Regions from separate parts of the Rhizobium sp. 01L419 genome, predicted to be linked through region 2. Evidence: riboswitches for the same ligand, from Rfam matches in the RefSeq annotation. Region 2 holds a riboswitch; each other region holds the start of a gene.
The links. A riboswitch is a leader RNA that binds a small molecule or an ion and turns the genes downstream of it on or off. The one in region 2 is predicted to bind cobalamin.
Positions count from the first base shown of each region.

Region 1 (7,577 bases), on a different contig from region 2:
ACGCCCTACAGCGCGATGAAAAACGCCTTCGCCTACAAGACCCGCGCGCCCGGCGAAAAATCCGCCTGCTCCTGCAATCTGACTGCCTATTACGAGCAGATGCGCAAGAGCCAGGCTGCCTACGCGCCGGCACCCGAACCGAAGGGCTCGATTACGACGATCAAGACGGAAGCCCCGAAGGCCGCGAGCGCGCCGCCTGCCCCGCAGCCGCAGGTGGCGGATCGTCCCTATGACCCCGCCGGTAACAAGGTTCGTCAGGTCGGCCCGCAATTCCTCGCCGGCGATCAGGGCAAGATCGATCTCGCCAATCCTGCAACATCGGGCCCGCAGCCCCAACAACAACAGCAATAGGGTATGATCTCGGCCGTCGGGACAGCGTCTTCAGTTTGAGGCGCGATGCTCCCTGAACGCTGCCGCCAGCGTGCGCAGTGCCGCGCGCGATTTGGCATCCGTTAGCGTCGAGTGCAGCACGACCTCCGAGGATGGTAGCGACGGCAGGCCGAACCGCTCGCTGACCTCGACCGTACCGACGGGTGCCAGGCGATAGGAAAAGGTCGAGACAGCAAGCCCGGCCGAAACGGCTGCGGTCACAGCCGAAGAGCCGCCGCCGAGGAAGACTTCCGCCCAGGGAATGCCCGCCGCATCGAGCGCCCGGGTGCAGACATCCCGCACCCTGCAGTTGGGCGACAGTGCTGCAAGACGCAGCGGCTCACCGCAGCGATATTCGAATTGCGGCGTTGCGAACCAGCCGAAATGCTCCGGTGCCAGAACCTCGCCGTCGCGCCGGTCCTCGTCCCGACGGACGATCGCCGCATCCAGATCGCCGCGGTCGAAGGCTGCAAGCAACTCGCAGGAATTGTCGAGCCGGACCTCGATCGTCAGCCCCGGATCATGGGCATTGAGGCGTGCAAGCAGCGTCGGCACTTCCGGGCCGGCGACATGGGCCGCAATGCCCAGCCTGAAATGACGGCGCGACGAGGAAAGTGCGGCGACCGCCCGGTCATGGGCCGCGAGGAATTCCCGTGCGGCATCAAGAAATACCGCGCCCTGTGCGGAAAGCCGCACCAGCCGCGGCGTGCGCTCGATCAGCCGGTGGCCGAGCCGCTCTTCCAGCCGTTTCAGCTTGACGCTGATCGCGCCCTGCGTGCTGCCAAGCTCACTGGCGGCGCGGGTGAAGCTCTTGTTCTCGGCGATCGTCACGAAGGCCTGAACGGAATCGACATCGAGCATGGTCATGGCATCTATCCGAAATTGTTGTGTCTGAAATAGTTAATCATCCAATTCTGTAATGTTCAAGCTCTGCTTATGCTGACGCAAATGGACGACATCGGATGTCACCGTTGTATGTCTCAACCTCGAAAGGCCAAAGCATGACCCCTGCCTCCCCTCCTTCCTCACGTATCAGAGGCATTATCGCCCTGATGGCCGCTTGCCTCTCCTCGCTCATGTTCGGCCTTGAAATATCGAGCGTCCCGGCAATTCTGCCGACGCTTGAAAAGGTGCTGCATGCCGATTTCAGCGCGCTGCAATGGATCATGAACGCCTACACGATTGCCGTCACCACGGTGCTGATGGCGGCCGGTACCTTTGCCGATCGTTACGGCCGCAAGCGTGTCTTCCTGATCGGCATTGCCGCCTTCGGCTTGACCTCGCTCGTCGCCGGCCTTGCGCAGGATGCCTCGCTGCTGATCGCCGCCCGCTTTCTGCAGGGCATGAGCGGCGGCGTCATGCTGATCTGCCAGGTCGCCGTTCTCTCCCATCAATTCCGGGAGGGCCGCGCCCGCAGCATGGCCTTCGGCTGGTGGGGCATCATCTTCGGGATCGGCCTCGGCTTCGGCCCGATCATCGGCGTTGCCATCGTGGCAGCCGCCGGCTGGCAATGGGTGTTTCTCATTCATGCGGTCCTTGCCGTCATCACCATAGCCCTCGCCGTAACCGGCATTGAGGAATCTCGTGACCCAAGTGCGGGACGGCTTGATTTTGCCGGCATCGCCACCCTTTCACTATCGGTCTTCTGCCTCGCCTTCTTCATCACGCAGGGGCCGGCCCTGGGCTTTGCCAGCCCCACGGCACTCGCCATTATCGCTCTTTGCGCGGTAAGCCTTATCGCCTTCGTCATTGCCGAGTGGCTGAACCCGCGGCCCATGTTCGATGCCTCGGTCTTCCGCATCCGCACTTTCTCGGGTGCGATCATCGGCTCGGCTGCCATGAACATCAGCTTCTGGCCCTTCATGATCTATCTGCCGATCTGGTATCAGGCCGGCCTCGGCTACGGCAGCCTTGCCGCCGGTCTCTCGCTGCTGGCCTATACGCTGCCGACCCTTGTCGTGCCGCCGTTTGCCGAGCGTCTTTCGCTGCGCTACCGGCCGGGCCTCGTCATTCCCGGCGGTCTCTTCACCATCGGCCTCGGCTTCCTGTTGATGAAGTCTGGCAGCGCCGCCACCGAGCCAAGCTGGCTGACCATGATGCCTGGCGCCCTGCTCTCAGGCATCGGATTGGGCTTCACCAACACTCCGGTCAGCAACACGACGACAGGCGCAGTCTCCAGCGATCGCGCCGGCATGGCCTCCGGTATCGACATGAGCGCCCGTATGATCTCGCTCGCCATCAACATCGCCGTCATGGGCTTCATCCTCTTCAACGGCGTCTTCTCGCATCTGAAGAGCGTCCTGCCGTCATCGATGGCGGCGGACGATCTCCGCTTGGCTGCCGAACGCATTTCCGCCGGCAATATCGCCTCCCTGCCCGATATCCCGGCCGCGACGGTGCATGATGCGCTCGTCCAGGGATTCGGCGCAGTCATGCTCTACGGCGCCGTCGGCGTCTGGCTGATGGCCGCCGCGAGCTTCCTCGTCTTCGGCCATTGGAAAGCCCCTGTTTGCGCCAGGGAATGCGATAGCCAGCCAGCCCAATGATGCAGACCCGCGCCGGCCCAATCCGGCGCGGTCTAGCCTTCCACCTGCCCCCAGCCGTCATGGAAGACCAGTTCTTCCAGCGGCATCCTTTGCCGCCAGCCTTTGACCGCCAGTTCCGGCTGATCGCAGAGCCGTTCGACGAAGCCGGCGCAGAGCCAGGCCACCACCTCGATATGATCGGGAATGCCGAGGATTTCCTTCAGGTCGCCCTCGCGAAAGATGCTGACCCAGCCGATGCCGACGCCTTCCGCTCTGGCAGCAAGCCACAGGTTCTGGACGGCGCAGACGGTGGAATAGCTGTCCATGCGCGGATTATGTGTGCGCCCCAGTACCACGCTGCCGCTGCGGGTAGGATCGCAGGTCACGCAGATGCCGAGTGGCGCCTCGACAATGCCTTCGAGCTTCAGCGAACGGTATTTTTCCTGCCGTTCGCTGTCGAACATGCGGGCCGCTTCCTCATTCGCCTTCACGAAAGCATCGCGCACCCGCGCCCTGACCTCGGCACTCTTCACCAGAATGAAATTCCACGGCTGCATGAAGCCGACCGAAGGCGCGTGATGCGCCGCCGTCAGCAGCCTTGTGACGAGATCATCCGGCAAAGGATCGGGCAGGAACTGGCTACGCACATCGCGCCGCGTCATGATCGCATGATAGACGGCCTCGCGTTCGGCCGCAGAAAAACCGGATGCCGGGCAAGCGGCATCATCAATGGGTCGCATCGTCAAATCCCCAACAACGCAACCGCCCGCCGTCCGCGCGGGTTGGGTCTATCTTGCCAGGCCGGTCTTCTGACTTGGCGTCATTCGCTTCGCCGCAGCCTTCCCGGCCTTGCGGCCAGTGGCGTGATAAGCGGCAAGCGTCAGCCTTACAGCGTTGGGCACGTTCCGGTCTCACACCGGATTCCCGATTCTCCCGCCTGTGAAAGCGGGCACCTGAAGGGTGATCTATGGCGTGGAAACGGCATGGCGGCAAGCTGCATGCGACATTCATTTCGTGGACAGTCCGGAAATGCTGGCCTAGAACGAAACCCGAATCCGACTGGCGCCGAAAGCGCCCCTTCATTCTCATTGCATTCCGGTTGCCCGTGTCCCGTCTAACGCCGATGATCCTCGCGGTCGCCCTGTTCATGGAACAGATGGATTCGACCGTGATTGCCACCAGCCTGCCTGCGATTGCTGCCGATATAGGCACTTCGCCGATCGCATTGAAGCTTGCGGTAACGAGCTACCTCGTGGCCTTAGCGATCTTCATTCCGATCAGCGGCTGGATGTCGGATCGCTTCGGTGCCCGCAATATTTTCCGCCTGGCGATCTTTGTCTTCATGGTCGGCTCCGTCGCCTGCGCTTTCTCCAATTCCATCGCCGCCTTCGTCATCTCCCGTCTCATTCAGGGTGCCGGCGGCTCGATGATGACGCCGGTCGGGCGATTGCTGCTGGTACGCGGTACGCCACGTCACCAGCTGGTGAATGCCATGGCCTGGCTCACCATTCCGGCGCTGATCGGCCCGATCATGGGACCGCCGATCGGCGGCTTCCTGACGACCTATCTCAGCTGGCACTGGATCTTCTGGATCAATGTGCCGATCGGCATTATCGGCATCATCCTCGTCACCCGCTTCCTGCCGGCTGTCGAACCGCGCAGACCGAAGCCGATGGATTTTCCGGGTTTCTTCCTGTCGGGCATCGGCTTTTCCGGTTTCGTCTTCGGCCTTTCGGTCATCAGCCTGCCGGCGGTTCCCGTCATCTACGGTTATGTTACCGTCGCTGTCGGCATCCTTTCCGGCATCCTTTATTTCATCCATGCCAGGCGCACGCCGCATCCGCTGCTCGACCCGAAAATGTTCCGCTATCCGATGTTCCGGGCATCGATCCTCGGCGCCTCGAATTTCCGCATGGGGCTCGGCGCGTTACCCTTTCTCATGCCGCTGATGCTGCAGCTCGGCTTCGGCATGACGCCGCTGCAATCAGGCTCGATCACCTTCGTCAGCGCGCTCGGTTCGATGGGCTCGAAATTCGCCGCCACCCGCACCTACAATGCCTTCGGCTTCCGCAACGTCATTGCGCTGACCACCTTCCTCGCCGCGATCTTCCTCGGTGTGAACGGCCTCTTCACCGTCGAAACGCCGCTCTATGTCATCATGGGCTGTCTTCTCGTCGGCGGCCTGCTGCGTTCCATGGCCTTCTCAGGCGTCAACGCCATGGCCTTCGGCGATGTGGACGAGGCCGACAGCAGCCAGGCAACCGCCATCAATGCGGTGGCCCAGCGCATCTCCATGGCCATGGGTGTTGCCGTCGCCGGCACGATCCTGGAAATCTCATCGAGCTTTCACGGCGGCAAGCTGCTGGTTTCCGATTTCCATATCGCCTTCTTCATGGTGGCTGGGATCTCCGCCCTTGCCTGCATCACCTTCCTGCGCCTGCCCGCCAATGCGGGCGAGGAACTGACGACGCGCCGCCGCAAGAACCGACATGCAGAGCCGGAGGAGGCACAAGGAGAGGCAATGGCGGAAAGCCGCTGAAAACCTCACGGATCGGTCATTTTCTCTCACAGATTCCGCGTGACAACTCCCATCGGCATAGCTACATAGGCTGCATGTCGATTTCGTCCGTTTATGCATCGCGATTTTATTCGTACCGCTGCTTCCAGCGGATGCGGGTCTGTGCGTAGACGAAACTAACGCAACGACAAACCCGAACAGCCGCTAGTCAACCTGGCGGCTTTTTTGTTCCGCACGGTATGACCAAACAGGAGAGCATACCGTGACTGACACTATTGATGATCTTCGCATCGTCGAGATCACCCCGCTGACCAAACCTGCCGATATCATCTCGGAAATCCCGCGTAGTGCCGCGGTCACCGAGACCGTGACCGGCACCCGCGACACGATCCACAATATCCTGACCGGCAAGGACGACCGCCAGCTGGTCATCATCGGCCCCTGCTCGATCCATGATCCGGCAGCCGCCCGCGAATACGCCTCCCGCCTGGTCGAGCAGCGACGACGCCTCTCCGGCGATCTCGAAATCGTCATGCGCGTCTATTTCGAAAAGCCCCGCACGACCGTCGGCTGGAAGGGCCTGATGAACGATCCGCATCTCGACGGCACCTATCGCATCGAGGAAGGCCTGCGTATCGCCCGCCGCCTGCTGCTCGATATCAACGCCATGGGCCTGCCGGCCGGCTGCGAATTCCTCGATACGATCACGCCGCAATACATCGCCGACCTCGTCAGCTACGGCGCCATCGGCGCGCGCACGACCGAAAGCCAGATCCACCGCCAGCTCGCCTCGGGTCTCTCCTGCCCGATCGGCTTCAAGAACGGCACGGATGGCAGCGCGCGCATCGCACTCGATGCGATCATGGCGGCTTCCCAGCCGCACCATTTCCCGGCCGTCACCAAGGACGGACAGGCAGCGATCGCCTCGACGCGCGGCAACGAGGACTGCCACATCATCCTGCGCGGCGGCAAGCGCCCGAATTATGAGGCAGCCGACGTGCAGGCCGTCATCGCCGAGGCCGTCAAGCTCGGTGTCGATCCGCGCATGCTGATCGATGCCAGCCACGCCAACAGCAGCAAGGACCCGATGAACCAGCCGAAGGTCGTCCACGACGTCGCCGGCCAGATCGTCGCCGGCAACCACCACATCAAGGGCATGATGATCGAGAGCAACCTCGTCGCCGGCCGCCAGGATCTCGTTCCCGGCAAGCCGCTCGTCTATGGCCAGTCGATCACCGATGGCTGCATCGGCTGGGATATGTCGGTCGACGTACTCGAGGATCTCGCCAAGGCCGTCCGCGACCGCCGCAAGGCCGCCGTCGCTGCCTGACCGACAGAATAAGGCGCGGCGGGTGAAATCCCGCCGCCAATTCACAGGGCGGTGCGGCACTCCCCCTTCTCCACAGCGGGGAGAAGGTGGCCCGAAGGGTCGGATGAGGGGGCTCCGGGTACGAATTCAGCTTATGTACCGCATCCGACAGGTCGCTGGTATATAACTGGCGACACCACATTTTTCGTTTCCATTCAGGCCAGCGCAGTGCCCGGAGCCCCCTCATCCGCCCTTCGGGCACCTTCTCCCCGTTGTGGAGAAGGGGAAAGCCGCGCCCGCTCGGCACACTCGAAGGCATCGTGCGGCACCACCCTCACTGTCGCCGAGTGGTCCATGCCTTGGCAGGAGCGTGACTCGGTCGCCCCATCATCAAATCAAGACCTCACCGGGAAATACCGCACATAGGCGAATTCATCGCCATCGGGCGACCAGTTCGGCACGTTGATCGTGCCCTGCCCGCCGATCCTCATCAAAGAGGCGATGGCCCCGTTATCGACTCGTTTCCATGAGCAACCGGCTTTTAGGATTTTGACATGCGTTGCAGGAAATTCGCACGATCTGATGCTCAGTCCTCGTCCAAAAGACGCGACCCCTCATCGGTCCAGAGCCCGCCCCACGGCTCCGGTTTGACCAAACCATAGGATGCGAGCACTTCGACCGCCTCTTCGCCGGCGCTCATGGACTTGTGAACCAGCCCGTCCCGACCATCGTCCATGTACTGAACGCACATAGAGGCCAGAGCCTTCAAAATCGTTCTTTCTTCCGGTGTCATTGTATTTATGTTCCCTGCTTGGTGAAATCCTGAAGCGTTGATTGTTAAAGCACAATCTCGCAA
Region 1 covers NZ_JBFTSM010000034.1:26,801-34,377, forward strand. The annotation lists gene AC1DUP_RS35475 (DUF2865 domain-containing protein) at 1-351, shown strand, start outside; gene AC1DUP_RS35480 (LysR family transcriptional regulator) at 382-1,236, opposite strand; gene AC1DUP_RS35485 (MFS transporter) at 1,371-2,915, shown strand; gene bluB (5,6-dimethylbenzimidazole synthase) at 2,948-3,634, opposite strand; cobalamin riboswitch at 3,677-3,866, opposite strand; gene AC1DUP_RS35495 (MFS transporter) at 4,018-5,433, shown strand; gene AC1DUP_RS35500 (3-deoxy-7-phosphoheptulonate synthase) at 5,675-6,742, shown strand; partial or broken gene AC1DUP_RS35505 (TolB family protein) at 7,117-7,206, opposite strand; gene AC1DUP_RS35510 (hypothetical protein) at 7,308-7,514, opposite strand.
Region 1: another riboswitch for cobalamin. It lies ahead of bluB (5,6-dimethylbenzimidazole synthase); the one in region 2 lies ahead of metE (5-methyltetrahydropteroyltriglutamate--homocysteine S-methyltransferase).

Region 2 (7,577 bases):
CGCCAGCGTCAGAAGCTCGGTCATTTCCTCGACATCGGGAACGCGCGGCGAATGGATGTCATAAACACCGGGGCCGATCTCGTTAGGATATTTATAGCTGCGGAAGGCTTCCAGCAGTTCCATCTTCGAGCGTGAGGTCTCGATGGAAATCACGTCGGCATCCATGGCCGCAATGGCGTCGATAATCTGATTGAACTCCGAGTAGCACATATGTGTGTGGATCTGGGTTTCGTCGGAAACACCGGATGAGCACAGGCGGAAACTTTCCACCGCCCAGTCGAGATAGGTCTTCCAGTCCACTTTGCGCAACGGCAGACCTTCGCGAAGGGCCGCCTCGTCGATCTGGATCATCGCAGCACCCGCCTGTTCGAGATCAAGCACCTCGTCGCGGATCGCCAGCGCGATCTGCCGGCTGACATCGGCGCGGGAGAGATCGTCGCGGACGAACGACCAACTCAGGATCGTCACCGGCCCCGTCAGCATGCCCTTCACCGGCTTCTGCGTCAGCGACTGCGCATAACGCCACCACTCGACTGTCATGGGCTTCGGCCGGGAGATGTCGCCGAAGATGATCGGGGGGCGGACATAACGGGAACCATAGCTCTGCACCCAGGCATGCTGCGTGAAGGCGAAGCCGGAAAGCTGCTCGCCAAAATACTGCACCATGTCGTTGCGCTCGAATTCGCCATGGACGAGCACATCGAGGCCGATTTCCTCCTGCCAGCGGATCGCCGCTTCGGTCTCCTTTTTCAGGAAGGCATCATAATCCGCCTCGCTGATCGCCCCCTTTGTGAAAGCAGAGCGAGATTTGCGCACATCATCCGTCTGCGGAAAGGAGCCAATCGTCGTCGTCGGGAAAAGCGGCAGGCGAAGCTTTCGTTCCTGCAGGCCGGTGCGCTCCGCAAAGTCACTGCTGCGCGTCTTCATCGCCTCGTCGATTGCGGCAACCCGCTGCCTGACCTTCATGTCATGCACACGCACTGATGCAGCACGCAAGCCAACGGCTCGCGACGCGGCCGCGATCACCTCTGAAGCCGTGCCGGGGTCGCCTAACGCTGCAAGTTCGTCCAGCTTCTGGGTCGCGAAAGCGAGCCATGACCTCAACTCGTCGTCCAGTCCGGTCTCCAACTCCAGATCGATCGGCACATGCAGCAGGGAGCATGACGGTGCGATCTGCAGCCGATCAGCACCGAAATGCTGGATCAGCGGCTCGATCCTTTTCAGGATCGCAGCCAGATCCGCCTTCCAGATATTGCGCCCGTCGATGACGCCGAGTGACAGAGTCAGGTCGCCTGGCGCCTTGAGAAGGGCATCGATCTGCTGCGGAGCACGAACGAGATCGACATGCAGGCCCGCGACCGGCAGCGCAAGTGCCGTTGGCAAGTTGTCGCCGATGTCGCCGAAATAGGTGGCAAGCATGATCTTCAGGTTCGGCACCAGCTCATGCAGCGCGCGATAGGCATGTTTCAGCGCCGCCTGCTCTTCTCCCGTTATATCCAGCACCAAGCACGGTTCGTCGATCTGCACCCAGTCGGCACCGGCAGCACTCAGTTCCGCCAGCACCCTCGCATAGACCGGCAACAGGCGCTCCAGCAGGCTGATCGGCGCAAAACCGTCCTCGGTTCCCTTGGCGAGTTTCAGGAAGGTGACCGGACCGAGGATGACCGGCCGGGTGTGTATGCCAAGGGTCTTGGCTTCGATGAAGGCATCGAGCGGCTTGTTTGCCGTCATCGCAAAGGACTGATCGGGACCGAGTTCCGGCACCATGTAGTGATAGTTCGTGTCGAACCACTTCGTCATTTCCAGCGCCGGCACGCCATGTCCGTGATGGTGCTGATGGCCGCAATCGGCATGCGCCGCATCGCCGGTCGAGCCGCGCGCCATGGCGAAATAGGTATCGAGCGCAACAGGGCCGCCCTTCCAGCCATAGGTCGAAGGAATGGCGCCGACCATGACAGCCGTGTCGAGCACATGGTCGTAAAGCGAGAAATCGTTCGAGGGAATGACGTCGATCCCCTTCTCTTTCTGCAAGGCCCAGTTTTCGGCCCGCAACCGCTTCGCAACATCGAGAAGCGCGCCGGCATCGGATTTTCCGGCCCAATAGTTTTCCAGTGCGAATTTGAGTTCGCGATGCTTTCCGATCCTGGGAAAGCCGAGATTGGCAGTCTTGATGGTCATTTTCCTTACCCCGAAGGTTATGGGCAAGGCTGAGGCGCAACGCATCGACGAGATGCGGACACAGGAGTGCCGTCTCGCGCAAAGCGGCACACCGGGACACCCCGCCCGTGGACGTTATCTATCGCGGCAGGTCTCCTGGCTTGCGGGTCATCGACACCATCCAGTCTTCCCAGGCGTCTTCCCAGTGACGTCGAAGGACGGTGTCTATCCGCTTACAGTTGCGGGGGCAGCTTCGGTCTTGGCGATCGCCGCACCGAATTCCCTCTTAGCTTGGGATTGTCTGATCCCAAGAACCAACGATGCGGCAACCATGCACCCGCCGCATCGCAACGTCAAGATCACATAAAGAAATCTTTATATCTTTATACGAAGAAGGCGGAGTGCATTCATAGTCACCAGCACGGTCGCGCCGGTATCGGCGAGGATCGCCGGCCACAGGCCGGTAATGCCGACGATGGTGGTGACAAGGAACACCGCCTTCAGCCCCAGCGCGATGGTGATGTTCTGGAAGATATTACGCATCGTCCGCTTCGAAAGGTCAATCATGCGCGCAACGTCGCCGACACGTCCGTGCAGCACGGCCGCATCCGCGGTTTCCAGCGCCACGTCGGTGCCGCCGCCCATGGCGATGCCGACATCGGCAGCGGCAAGCGCCGGCGCATCGTTGATGCCGTCACCGACCTTGGCGACGAACAGCCCTTCCTTCTTCAATTCGCCGACGATGCGCTGCTTGTCCTGCGGCAGCAACTCGCCGCGCCAGTCGATGCCGAGATCACCGGCAACGGCAGCGGCCGTGCGCTTGTTGTCGCCGGTCAGCATAATGGCACGCACGCCTGCCGCCTTCAGCGTCGCGAGGCCGCTCTTTGCGTCCTCACGCGGCTCGTCGCGCATGGCGATGAGGCCGGCAGCGACTCCATCGATCAGCAGCACCGAAACACTTTTGCCCGCGCCGTTCAGGACGGCGACCTGCTCATCCTGCTCCGCACTCAAAGCACCACGCTCTCGCGCAGCCGGCGGCGACAGGAGATCGAGCGTCTCGCCGCCCACCTTGCCCGTCACACCCTTGCCCGGCAGCGCCTCAAGTTCGAAAGCCGGCGGCATCGGCACACCATCGGCCTTCGCCCGGTTGAGGATCGCCAGCGCCAGCGGATGGCTGGAGCCCTGCTCCAGTACGGCGGCTCGTGACAGCACCTGCGCCTCGGGACGTCCATAGGCAATGATATCGGTCACCTGCGGCTTGCCCGCGGTGAGCGTACCCGTCTTGTCGAAGGCAACGGCCGTCACCTTGCCAAGCGACTCCAGAACCGCTCCGCCCTTCATCAGCAACCCGCGGCGCGCGCCTGCCGAAAGCGAGGCCGCAATCGCCGCCGGCGTCGAAATGACCAGCGCGCACGGGCAGCCGATCAGCAGGATCGCAAGACCCTTGTAGATCCACTCGCCCCACGCCGCACCCATCAGAAGCGGCGGCAAGGCCGCGACAAGCGCCGCCACGACGACAACGCCCGGTGTATAATAACGCGAGAAGCGGTCGATGAAGCGTTCTGTCGGCGCCTTGGATTCCTGGGCTTCTTCCACGAGCTTGACGACACGGGCAATCGTATTGTCCTCAGCAGCGGCCGTTACACGAATGCGCAGCGCGGCATCGCCATTGACCGTACCGGCGAAGACGGTCTCGCCCGTTCCCTTGCGCACCGGCGTGCTTTCGCCGGTCACCGGCGCTTCGTCGATAGCGCTTTCACCAGACAGGATCGTACCGTCGGCGGAAATCCGATCGCCCGGCCGTACGAGAATGACGGAGCCCACAGCGAGTGTTTCCGCCGGCACTTCCTTCACCTCGCCACCCGTTTCAAGCAGCGCAATCTTCGGCACCAGTGTTGTCAGCGACTGGATGCTGGCGCGCGCCTTGCCGGCCGCAACGCCTTCCAGCAGCTCACCGACAAGGAACAGGAAGACCACCGTTGCCGCTTCTTCGCCGGCATTGATGATGACTGCGCCGACGGCGGCGATTGTCATCAGCATTTCAATCGAAAAGGGAATGCCGGCAAGCGCCGCCATGATGGCGCGCTTGGCGATCGGAACCAGCCCGACCAGCATGGCAATGATGAAGGCATAGGAAGCAATCGATGGCACCAGATGGCCCACCACATAGGCTGCCACCAGTGCCACGCCGGAAAAGATCGTCAGCCGACCCTTCTTGCTCTGCCACCACGGACCCGTCATCGGTCCATGATCATGGCCATGCAGCCCTTCGACTTCCTCCGCGCCATGCGAATGCCCGTGATCGGAATGGTCATGACCAGCATGATCATGATCGCGATCATGGCCTTCATGGGAATGGTCATGATGCTCGTGCTCATGCTCATGCGCATGGTCATGATCGTGATCATGATGTGCGTGATCATGACTACCCTTCGGCTCCTGAGCGGGCGCCTTGCCCTTGAGCGGAGCAACGGAATAACCGAGGCCGGTTACCTTCTTCTCGATCGCCTTCAGGTCGCTGCTTCCGTCATGACGCACGGTCATCGTACCTGCCGTCACCGAGACGGCGACATCTTCGACCCCGTCCATGCGCCTGACGGCCGTGTCGATTTTCGTCGCGCAAGCGGCGCAATCCATGCCGCCAACCCGGTACCGTGCCTGTGCTGCTTCACTCATGATCTAAATCCTTGCTTGTAGGCAGCCTCCTTCCTACATCCTCTAGCGACTAGAGGTGCAAGAGGAAATCATGAAAAAGATCACCATCGGCGAGGCGGCACGCCAAAGCGGCGTCAAGGTGCCGACGATCCGCTATTATGAGGGCATCGGCCTGTTATCGGCACCTAGCCGTAGCGAGGGCAACCAGCGTTCCTACGAGCCAGCCGATCTCAACCGCCTCGCCTTCATCCGTCACGCCCGTGAACTCGGCTTCGAGATCGATGCGATCCGCACGCTGCTGCACCTGCAGGACGACCCGGACCAGTCCTGTGCCTCCGCCGATGCCATCGCCAAGGCGCGCCTTATCGAAGTCGAACAGCGCATCCGCAGTCTGAACGCCCTGAAGGCCGAACTGGAACAAATGGTCGAAGGCTGCGGCCATGGCCGCGTCGACCAGTGCCGGGTCATCGAGGTGCTCGCCGACCACGGCAAGTGTGCCCATCCTCATCACTGAGACTTGCGCCAGATCACCTGCCGCGCCAAGAAGGCGTAATGGAACAGAAGACTATCGCGATCATCGGTGGAGGCCCTACCGGCCTTTCGGCTGCCGAAGTGCTGTCCGAAAGCGGCCATGCCGTTTTCATCTATGATGCCATGCCGACCTTCGCCCGCAAGTTCCTGCTCGCCGGCAAGTCGGGTCTCAACATCACCCACTCCGAAGACTACGACCAGTTCGCCTCCCGCTTTGGCGGTGCCAATTCTCGGCTGCGCGCCGCCCTCGATGCCTTCACGCCAACAAATATCCGCGCCTGGGCGGCAGGCCTCGGCACGGAAACCTTTATAGGCTCCTCGGGCAGGGTCTTCCCTAATGTCATGAAGGCTTCGCCTTTACTACGCGCCTGGCTCGCCCGGCTGGAAGCCCGTGACGTCACCTTTTTTACCCGCCATCGCTGGATCGGCTTTGCCGAGGGTGGACATGCATTCGAAACCCCCGACGGCCGCAAGACCGTTTCCTGCGACGCCACGCTGCTCGCGCTCGGCGGCGCCAGCTATCCCCGCCTCGGCTCTGACGCCGGCTGGGTATCGCTGCTTTCCGAACGCGGCACGACAATCGCGCCATTTCAGCCTGCCAATTGCGGCTTCGATGTCGACTGGAGTGATCTCTTCCGTGACCGCTTCGCCGGAGAGCCGTTGAAATCGGTCATTGCGACATCGCGCGCCGGCACATTTCCCGGCGAATTCGTTATCAGCCGGCACGGCATCGAGGGCAGCCTCATCTATGCACACGCCGCCGCTCTGCGTGATGACCTGCTGCAGCATGGCGAGGCAAGTCTGGCAATCGACCTTTCCCCCGGCCGCACGCTGGAACGCCTATCTCGCGATCTCGTCCGGCAGGACGCCAAGTCGAGCTTTTCGAACCGTCTGCGCAAGGGCGCCGGCATCGATGGCGTGAAGGCAGCACTCTTGCGCGAACTGGTGTCGCAGGCGGATCGCAACGATCCGAACAAGCTTGCTGCCGCCATCAAGTCCTTGCCGATCCCCCTGCTGCGCCCTCGCCCCATCGCCGAAGCCATATCCTCCGCCGGCGGCATCGCCTTCAGCCAAATCAACGAGACCTACATGCTGAAGCATCTCCCCGGCACTTTTGCAGCCGGAGAGATGCTGGATTGGGAGGCGCCGACAGGCGGCTATCTGCTGACAGCCTGTTTCGCTACGGGCCGAGCCGCAGCGAAAGGCATCGACGACTGGCTCAGCCGAAAGTGAAGGCAAAAGCCTGCACGCCGGGATCGAGGAAATGGATCTCGAACGTATGGTCGCCGACCGGCCCGGCCTCGCGCACCAGCTGATAGAGCCGCTGTCCCGTCACCGTACCGTTGCCGTCAGTATCCGTATCGACGCCGTGACCGTCGCCCGGCGCCTTGCCATCCACCGTCACCTGGAAGCGCACCGGCTTGCCATCCGCACCAGGTCCGAGAACCAGGTGCAGATCGCGGGCATGAAAGCGATAGTAGATGCTGCCGCCGGGAGTATTGAGCGTTGCCTGCTCGGACCCAACGGTCCAGTTGCCGGTTAGACCCCATTCGTTGATCTTCGGCGTCGTGGCAACATAGTCATGGGCTGCATCGTTGACAGTGCCCTTGTCATCGACGAAATTTTGCGAGCGCTGATAGCCGACATAAGTTTCCGGTGACTGCACGTCGGCCGTATCCGAAGCTGCTTCGGCGCCCGTCGCCTTCACATTGACGATGTCGCTTGAAACACCGGTCTTCCCGGCTTCCGCCAACAATTGCTGGATCACCCTCTCGGACTGGTCATAGTCGCCTTCGCCGAAATGATGGTGCCGGATCTGCCCCTTCGCATCGATAAAATAATGCGCCGGCCAGTATTCATTGTCGAAGGCGCGCCAGATCGCATAATTATTGTCGACTGCGACCGGGTAGGTGATGCCAAGGTCGGAAATCGCCTTCTTCACGTTGTCGACGTTCTTTTCGAAGGCGAATTCCGGCGAGTGCACGCCGATGACGACGAGGCCCTGATCCTTGTATTTCTCGGCCCAGGCTTTGACATAGGGGATGGCGCGCAGGCAGTTGATGCAGGAATAGGTCCAGAAGTCGACGAGCACGACCTTGCCCTTCAGCTGCTCAGCTGTCAGAGGCCCGGAATTCAGCCATTGCACAGCGCCGTCGAGCGGCGGCATCTGGCCTTCGACCGGCAGCTGCTCGGCAACACCCTTCGGCTTCATCGCCATCATCATCGAGTTGCCG
Region 2 covers NZ_JBFTSM010000028.1:29,372-36,948, forward strand. The annotation lists gene metE (5-methyltetrahydropteroyltriglutamate--homocysteine S-methyltransferase) at 1-2,178, opposite strand, end outside; cobalamin riboswitch at 2,287-2,492, opposite strand; gene AC1DUP_RS34070 (heavy metal translocating P-type ATPase) at 2,533-4,833, opposite strand; gene AC1DUP_RS34075 (MerR family transcriptional regulator) at 4,904-5,326, shown strand; gene AC1DUP_RS34080 (TIGR03862 family flavoprotein) at 5,365-6,576, shown strand; gene AC1DUP_RS34085 (cytochrome c biogenesis protein DipZ) at 6,563-7,577, opposite strand, start outside.

Region 3 (7,577 bases), on a different contig from region 2:
GGAGAGGCTCGGCATGCGGCTTCTCGCCCGCACTACCCGCAGCGTCGCCACCACGGAGGCAGGCGAGCGCCTGCTGATCACGCTCCAGCCCGCCTTTGCCGAGATCAGCCGCGGCCTGCAGGAACTTGGCAATCTCAGGGAAAAACCCTCCGGCACCGTGCGCATCACCGCCGGCAAACATGCCGCAACCTCGCTCGTCATGCCGATCCTGCCGGAGTTTCATCGCACCTATCCGGATATCCGCGTGGAGCTGATCGTCGGCGACCGGTTCGAGGATATCGTCGCTTCGCGCTTCGATGCCGGCATCCGCTTCGGCGAGCGCATCGACAAGGATATGATCGGTTTGCGCATCGGCCCGGACATACGCGCCGCCGTCGTCGGCTCGCCCGATTATTTCGCCCGCTTTGCGCAGCCGAAAACACCGCACGATCTCGCCGATCATGATTGCGTGACCTATTACATGGCCTCGTTGGCCGGCCCCTATGCCTGGGAATTCGAGGAAAATGGCCGCGACATCGAGGTGAAGGTATCTGGCAGCTTTATGGTCAACGATTCCGAGATGATGATCGAGGCCGCCCTTTCAGGTTCCGGCCTCGTCTATGTCTTCGAGGATTTCACCGCCGAGCATGTCAGGAGCGGCCGGCTGATCCGCGTGCTCGAGGATTACTGCAAGCCCTTCACCGGCTATTCCCTCTATTACCCGAGCCGGCGACAGATGCCGCCGGCCCTTTCGGTCTTCGTCGAGGCGTTGCGTGCCATCCCCAAACGGTCAGCCGGTCAAGCCGCCTGAGCCGCCGGCATCGTCGCCATGTCGATGACGAAACGGTAACGCACATCGCCGCGTTCCAGCCGCTCGAAGGCTCCAGCGATATCGGCCATGGCGATCATCTCGCATTCCGGCAGGATGTTCTTGCGGCCGCAGAAATCCAGCATCTCCTGTGTTTGCCTGATGCCGCCGCTCGGCGTGCCGGCAATGCGCCGGCGTGCGCCGAGGATCAAGAGGTTATTGAACTTGGGCGTATCGACCAGCGACCCGGCAATCACAAGCGTGCCATCGGCATCGAGCAGGTTGAGGTAGGGGCTGAGATCGTGCTCGTAGGGCACAGTGTCGATGATGACATCGAAGGCAAAGGCCGAAGCCTCCATCGCCTGGGTATCGGTCGACAGCAGCACCTTGTCGGCGCCGAGTGCGCGCGCCGTCTCGATCTTGCCTTCCGAGCGCGTCATGACCGTCACATGCGCGCCGAGCGCGGAGGCAAACTTCACGGCCAGATGCCCGAGCCCGCCAAGCCCGATCACGCCCACCCGGCTGCCGGGGCCGACATTCCAGGTGCGCAGCGGTGAATAGGTGGTGATCCCGGCGCAGAGCAGCGGCCCGACCCGCGCCAGATCCAGCCCGTCCGGCACCCGCAGCACGAATTCCTCGCGCACGACGATATGGTCGGAATAGCCGCCATAGGTCGTCTCGCCCGTCACCCGGTCCTGGCCGTTATAGGTAACGGTGACGCCCTTGTAGCACATCTGCTCTTCATTGCGTCGGCACTGGGCGCATTCCATGCAGCTGTCGATGATCGTGCCGACGGCGACATTGTCGCCCACCTTGAAGCCCGAAACGCTGCTGCCGATGGCCGATACCCGCCCGACGATCTCATGTCCCGGCACGACGGGATAGGCCGAAAATCCCCAGTCGTTGCGGGCCATATGCAGATCGGTGTGGCAGACCCCGCAGTAGAGAATATCGATCGCCACGTCCTCGGGGCGCAGTTCCCGGCGATCGAAGGAGAAAGGTTGCAACGGCGTGTTCGCATCGGTTGCGGCAAATCCTGATGTTCTCAATGGCTTATCCCTCGCGCTGTTGGAAACTTGACGCGGAAAGCCGCGCCGATGGGGATATAGCGCCGGCAGATTAGCCGGATTAGCGGCAGAATGCGGGATAGGCTTGTGAACGTGGCTCAGCAATTAGATGCGGCAGTCTTATTAAGTGCCCGCTACTGCCTCTCCTGCACGTTACGGTAAACCCCGCCGGCATTTACCGTAACGTACTTCCGCGCCCTAAAACTCGTCTCTAGCGTGCAGGCCGACGGTCCAAACCGTCGTCCAACGGAGGATACCCGCATGGCAGAGGAGACGAAGAACCCATCCGTGACCGTGACCCGGCAAGGGCTCAGCCGCCGCGATCTGCTGGTCGCGAGCACGGCGCTGGCCGCAGCCGGCGTATCGCTATCTGCACCGGCGCCCGCACAGGCGCAACAGGCAACGACCTCAGGAACTGCCGGACGCAAACCGAACATCCTGATGATCATGGGTGACGATATCGGCTGGTTCAACCCGAGCATCTACCACCGCGGCATGATGGGATATCGCACTCCGAACATCGACCGCATCGGCAATGAGGGCGCGATGTTCACCGACTGGTACGGCGAGCAGAGCTGCACGGCCGGCCGCGCCGCCTTCATCACCGGCCAGTCGCCGATCAGGACGGGCCTCACCAAGGTCGGCCTGCCCGGCGCCGATCTCGGCATCCAGCCGGAAGACCCGACCGTTGCCGAATTCCTGAAATCACTCGGTTACGCCACCGGCCAGTTCGGCAAGAACCATCTCGGCGACAAGGATGAATTCCTGCCGACCAACCACGGCTTCGACGAATTCTTCGGCAATCTCTATCACCTCAATGCCGAGGAAGAGCCTGAGAATCCTGATTATCCCAAGGACCCGGAATTCCGCAAACGCTTCGGTCCGCGCGGCGTCATCAAGGCTTCGGCCGACGGCAGGATCGAGGATACCGGACCGCTGACTGTCAAGCGCATGGAGACCGTGGATCAGGAATTCCTGGCCGCCGCTCTCGATTTCATGGATCGCAAGCAGAATGCCGGCACACCCTGGTTCTGCTATTTCAACTCCACCCGCATGCACGTCAACACGCATCTGAAGGCCGATTCCGTCGGCAAGACTGGCCTTGGCGTCTATCCTGACGGCATGCTCGAACATGACGCCATGATCGGCGAACTCCTGAAGAAGCTGGACGATCTCGGCGTCGCCGACAATACGATCGTCGTCTATACCAGCGACAACGGCGCCGAGGTGATGACCTGGCCGGATGGCGGCACCACGCCTTTCCGGGGAGAAAAGGCAACGAACTGGGAAGGCGGCTATCGCGTGCCCACATGCATTCGCTGGCCTGGTGTCATCAAGCCCGGAACGATCCACAACGAGGCCTTCTCGCATTACGACCTGATCCCGACATTCTGCGCGGCGGCAGGCGAACCGGATATCGTGGCGAAATGCCTGACCGGCTACACCGCCGGCACCAAGACGTTCAAGGTGCATCTCGACGGCTACAATCTCATGCCCTTCCTGTCTGGAAGCGTAAACGAGACGCCGCGCCGCGATTTCCTCTACTGGAACGACGATGGCGAACTGGTCGCCGTGCGCGTGCTGAACTGGAAGGTCGTCTTCAAGTCGCAGGATCACACGGGCATCGGCGTCTGGCGCCAGCCATTCACCGAACTGAGGGCCCCGCTCCTCTTCAACCTCAGGGCCGATCCCTTTGAACGCGGCGACGAATCCATCGAATACGAAAAATGGTTCTTCGACCGCGCCTTCGTCATCGTTCCCTCGCAGGCGATCGTCGGGAAATGGCTGCAAAGCTTCGCGGAATTCCCCGTCCGTCAGAAGCCCGCGAGCTTCAATCTCGACGAAGTCATGCAGAAACTGTCGGCGCCGAAGAACTGATTGCAAAACATCACTGCAGCAGGCGGCCGCCGCGCCGCCTGCTGCAGCCGACGTTCCCCTCCACCGGCAACAGTTCTCACTGCTCGTGCTTGACGTTGCGATCCGGTCACGATGAAAGCCGGCCAAACATCAAACGAGGCCAGCGCCCTAATTTCTCAAAAATCCGACAACCAGGACTGGACAAGGCAAATGTAACTTTATAACAACGAAGATGTAATGTTATTACATTAAAGGAGATTTCATGCCCCGGCGCCTTTTCGCTGTCTTCGCAGTCGCCACCGCGCTCACCTCCGCCGCCCTGCCATCGGCTTCCCGCGCCGAGGAGGAACAGCAAGAAAGCTGGCGGCTTTTCGTGGCTGATCACAGCCTGCCGGTCGTCCGCGCCATCGATCTTGCGAGCGGCAGACAGATCGGTCGCTTCGATCTCAAGGCTTATGCCGCCCTGTCGCTGAGCGACACCGGGCGCACGGTCTTTGCCGTCCAGGGCGATGAGAATACCATTCATGTCATCGATACCGGCATTGTCCTTTCCGATCATGGGGAGCATCGCGATCTCGCAGTGACGCCGCCGAAGCTGATCGGCGCGACGATAAAGGGCGAGAAGCCGGGCCATGTCGTGACGCATGGCGATGACGTGGCGATCTTCTACGACCGCACCGACCGCTTCGATCTCCTGAAGGAAAGTAGCCTGCTGCAGGCAAAGCCGGAGCCGAAGGCTTTCAACACCATCGCCGCCCATCACGGCGTCGCGGTGCCGATGGGCAATCACCTGCTGGTTTCAGTGCCGAACATGCAGGCGCCGGTCAAGGAAGGCGAGTTGCCGCCGCGCCTTGGCCTGCGCGTGCTCGACCATGACGGACAACAGGCGGGCGATGTCGCGCCCTGCACCGGCCTGCATGGCGAGGCGACCTCCGCCCGCCTCGTCGCCTTCGGTTGCGAGGAAGGCGTGCTCGTCGCCCGCCCCGGCGGCACGAAAGGCCCCAAACTGGAGATGCTCGGCTATGGCGCGTCGCTGCCGCGAGGCAAGGTCTCGACCCTGCTTGGAGGGCGCTCCATGCAGTTCTTCCTCGGCAATTACGGGGAGGACAAGGTGGTGCTGATCGATCCCGACAGCACCGAAACACCCTACCGCGTCATAGACCTTCCGACCCGCCGCGTCGATTTCGTGCTCGATCCGGCACGGTTCCAGAATGCCTATATCCTCACCGAGGACGGCAAGCTGCACTTGCTCGATACGGTGAAGGGCGAGATCGTCAGATCGGAAACCGTCACGGAGCCCTACAGCAAGGATGGGCATTGGCGCGATCCGCGGCCGCGGCTGGCCGTGGCCGGCGATAATATCGCCATCACCGATCCTCGCCACAGCCTGATCCGCCTCGTCAGTAGCGAAACGCTGAAGGAAACGCGCACGATCCCCGTCGAGGGCCAGCCCTTCGCGCTCGTCGCCGCCGGCGGCTCGGGCGCCAGCCACTGAGCGACTCCGGACCCGGGACACTTCGAATCCGGTGCTTGACGTCGCCCACGGCGGCGTCATAGATCAGGACGACGGTTCCCCGAGGAGAGCTTCGAGGGGATTAATAGGGAACACGGTGCGGACGACCCAAAAGGGACCAAGACCGTGGCTGCCCCCGCAACTGTAAGCGGATTGCTGGTTATATCCCGGAATGTATGGTGCGCCATTCATATCAGGACATGACAAGCGAGCCGGTCACTCCAAGGCCTCAGGGCCATGCCACTGTGCGAAAGCGCGGGAAGGCAGATGACCGACTGACATCCGTGAGCCAGGAGACCTGCCGTCAATCACGATCCAATCAGCCGGGCGGGGATGCCCGGACAAGGAGCAGACATGATTGACCTTAATCCCTGCCGCTTGCCGCACGCGATCCGTCCCGATTGGACCACCCGCCGCTAGCCCTCTCCCTCCACGCTTGGCTCACGCATCTGCGCGCGCCGGCGTCCGCTAGCCCTTTTCCTTCCGATCGAGAGTTTCCAATGCGCCAGTTACTTCCAGGCTTTTCCCTTGCGCTCGGGCTCGCCGGCTTTTGCCTGGCCGGCCTCGCAGCCCCCGCCTTCGCCGCCACCCGATACCCCCTCACCCTTACCAATTGCGGCCAGCCGGTCACGTTCGACAAGGCCCCGGCCAAGATCGTTTCGATCGGCCAGGGCATGACCGAAGTGCTCTTCTCGCTCGGCCTTGCCGACAAGATCGCCGGCACGGCCGTCTGGGTCGGCCCGGTCCTGCCGCAATATGCCGAGGCCAACAGCAAGATCAAACGGCTGGCCGACAACGACCCGAGCTTCGAATCCGTCGTCGGTGCCGAGCCCGATCTGGTAGCCGCCGAATTCGAATGGCATGTCGGCACGCAAGGCTCCGTCGGCAAGCGCGAGCAATTCAAAGACCTCGGCATCAACACCTATGTCGCGCCTGCCGATTGCGTCGCCAAGATCAACACCGATGGCGGCGATGGCGTGCGCAGGGAACTGTTCACGATGGACCTGATCTATCAGGAAATCGCCGAACTCGCCGAGATCTTCGACATCAAGGACCGCGGCGATGCGCTGATCGCCGACCTGAAGACGCGCGAGGCCGCCGCCGTTGCCTCCGTTGCCGGCGCTTCAAGCAAGAACCTGCCCGTGGTCTTCTGGTTCTCCAGCAAGGAAGTGAAAGGCGATGCCTTCATCGCCGGCAAGAACAGCGCGCCGGCCTATATCCTGAAGACGCTCGGCGCCAAGAACGTCGTGACGACGGAAGAGGAATGGCCCCTCGTCGGCTGGGAAACCATTGCGCAGGCCAATCCCGCTGTCATCGTCATAGCCACCATGGACCGCCGTCGCTATGCCGCCGACGATCCCAAGGTGAAGGTGGGTTTCCTGGAGAATGATCCGGTCACCAGTGAACTCGATACGGTGAAAAACAAGCGCTTCATCATGATGGACGCGCAGTCGATGAACCCGACGATCCGCACGATCGACGGTATCGAAACGCTCGCAAAGGGCATCAAGTCCTTCGGTCTGACGCAGTGAGCCAGGCTGCCTTGCGACAGAGGAAATGGTGGGCGCTCGCCGCGCTCACCATCGCCGCCTTCGTCCTGCTCGGGCTGATGGTGAGCCTTGCCGTGTCTATAGGCGAGATCGCCATTCCTCTCGCCACCACGGCAAAGGCGGTGTCCAATCGCCTGTTCGGCACGGCATTCGAGCTCAGCCGCATTCATCAGGGCATCGTCTGGGATTACCGCCTCAGCCGCGCGCTGGTGGCGGCCAGTGCCGGTGCGTCGCTGGCGCTCTGCGGCACGGTGTTGCAGGCGCTGCTGCGCAATCCGCTCGCCGAACCCTACGTGCTCGGCATTTCGGCCGGCGCCTCTACCGGGGCCGTCTGCGTCATGATCCTTGGCTTCGGCTATGGCGTGCTCAGCCTCTCCGCCGGCGCCTTCATCGGCGCCGTCATTGCCTTCCTGCTGGTCGGCATTCTGGCAGCCGGTGTGGGCGGCACCAGCGAGCGCATCATTCTCTGCGGCGTGGCGGGCTCGCAGCTCTTCAATGCGCTGACCTCCTATATCGTCACCACGTCGGCCAATGCCGAACAGGCCCGCGGCGTGCTCTTCTGGCTGTTGGGGTCGCTGAGCGGCGTGCGCTGGCCGGATGTCTATCTCTCCCTGCCGGTCGCACTGACAGGCTTCGTCATCTGCCTTGCCCATGTGCGTGCGCTGGATGCCTTCGCCTTCGGCACGGATGCCGCAGCTTCCCTCGGCATCGCCGTGCGCCGGGTGCAGTTCACCCTGCTCGCCGTCACGGCTGCGATGACCGCAAGCGTCGTCAGCATGGTCGGCTCCATCGGCTTCGTCGGC
Region 3 covers NZ_JBFTSM010000012.1:78,580-86,156, reverse strand. The annotation lists gene AC1DUP_RS22805 (LysR family transcriptional regulator) at 1-790, shown strand, start outside; gene AC1DUP_RS22800 (NAD(P)-dependent alcohol dehydrogenase) at 778-1,836, opposite strand; gene AC1DUP_RS22795 (arylsulfatase) at 2,116-3,732, shown strand; gene AC1DUP_RS22790 (hypothetical protein) at 3,974-5,206, shown strand; cobalamin riboswitch at 5,262-5,544, shown strand; gene AC1DUP_RS22785 (ABC transporter substrate-binding protein) at 5,725-6,756, shown strand; gene AC1DUP_RS22780 (FecCD family ABC transporter permease) at 6,753-7,577, shown strand, end outside.
Region 3: another riboswitch for cobalamin. It lies ahead of AC1DUP_RS22785 (ABC transporter substrate-binding protein); the one in region 2 lies ahead of metE (5-methyltetrahydropteroyltriglutamate--homocysteine S-methyltransferase).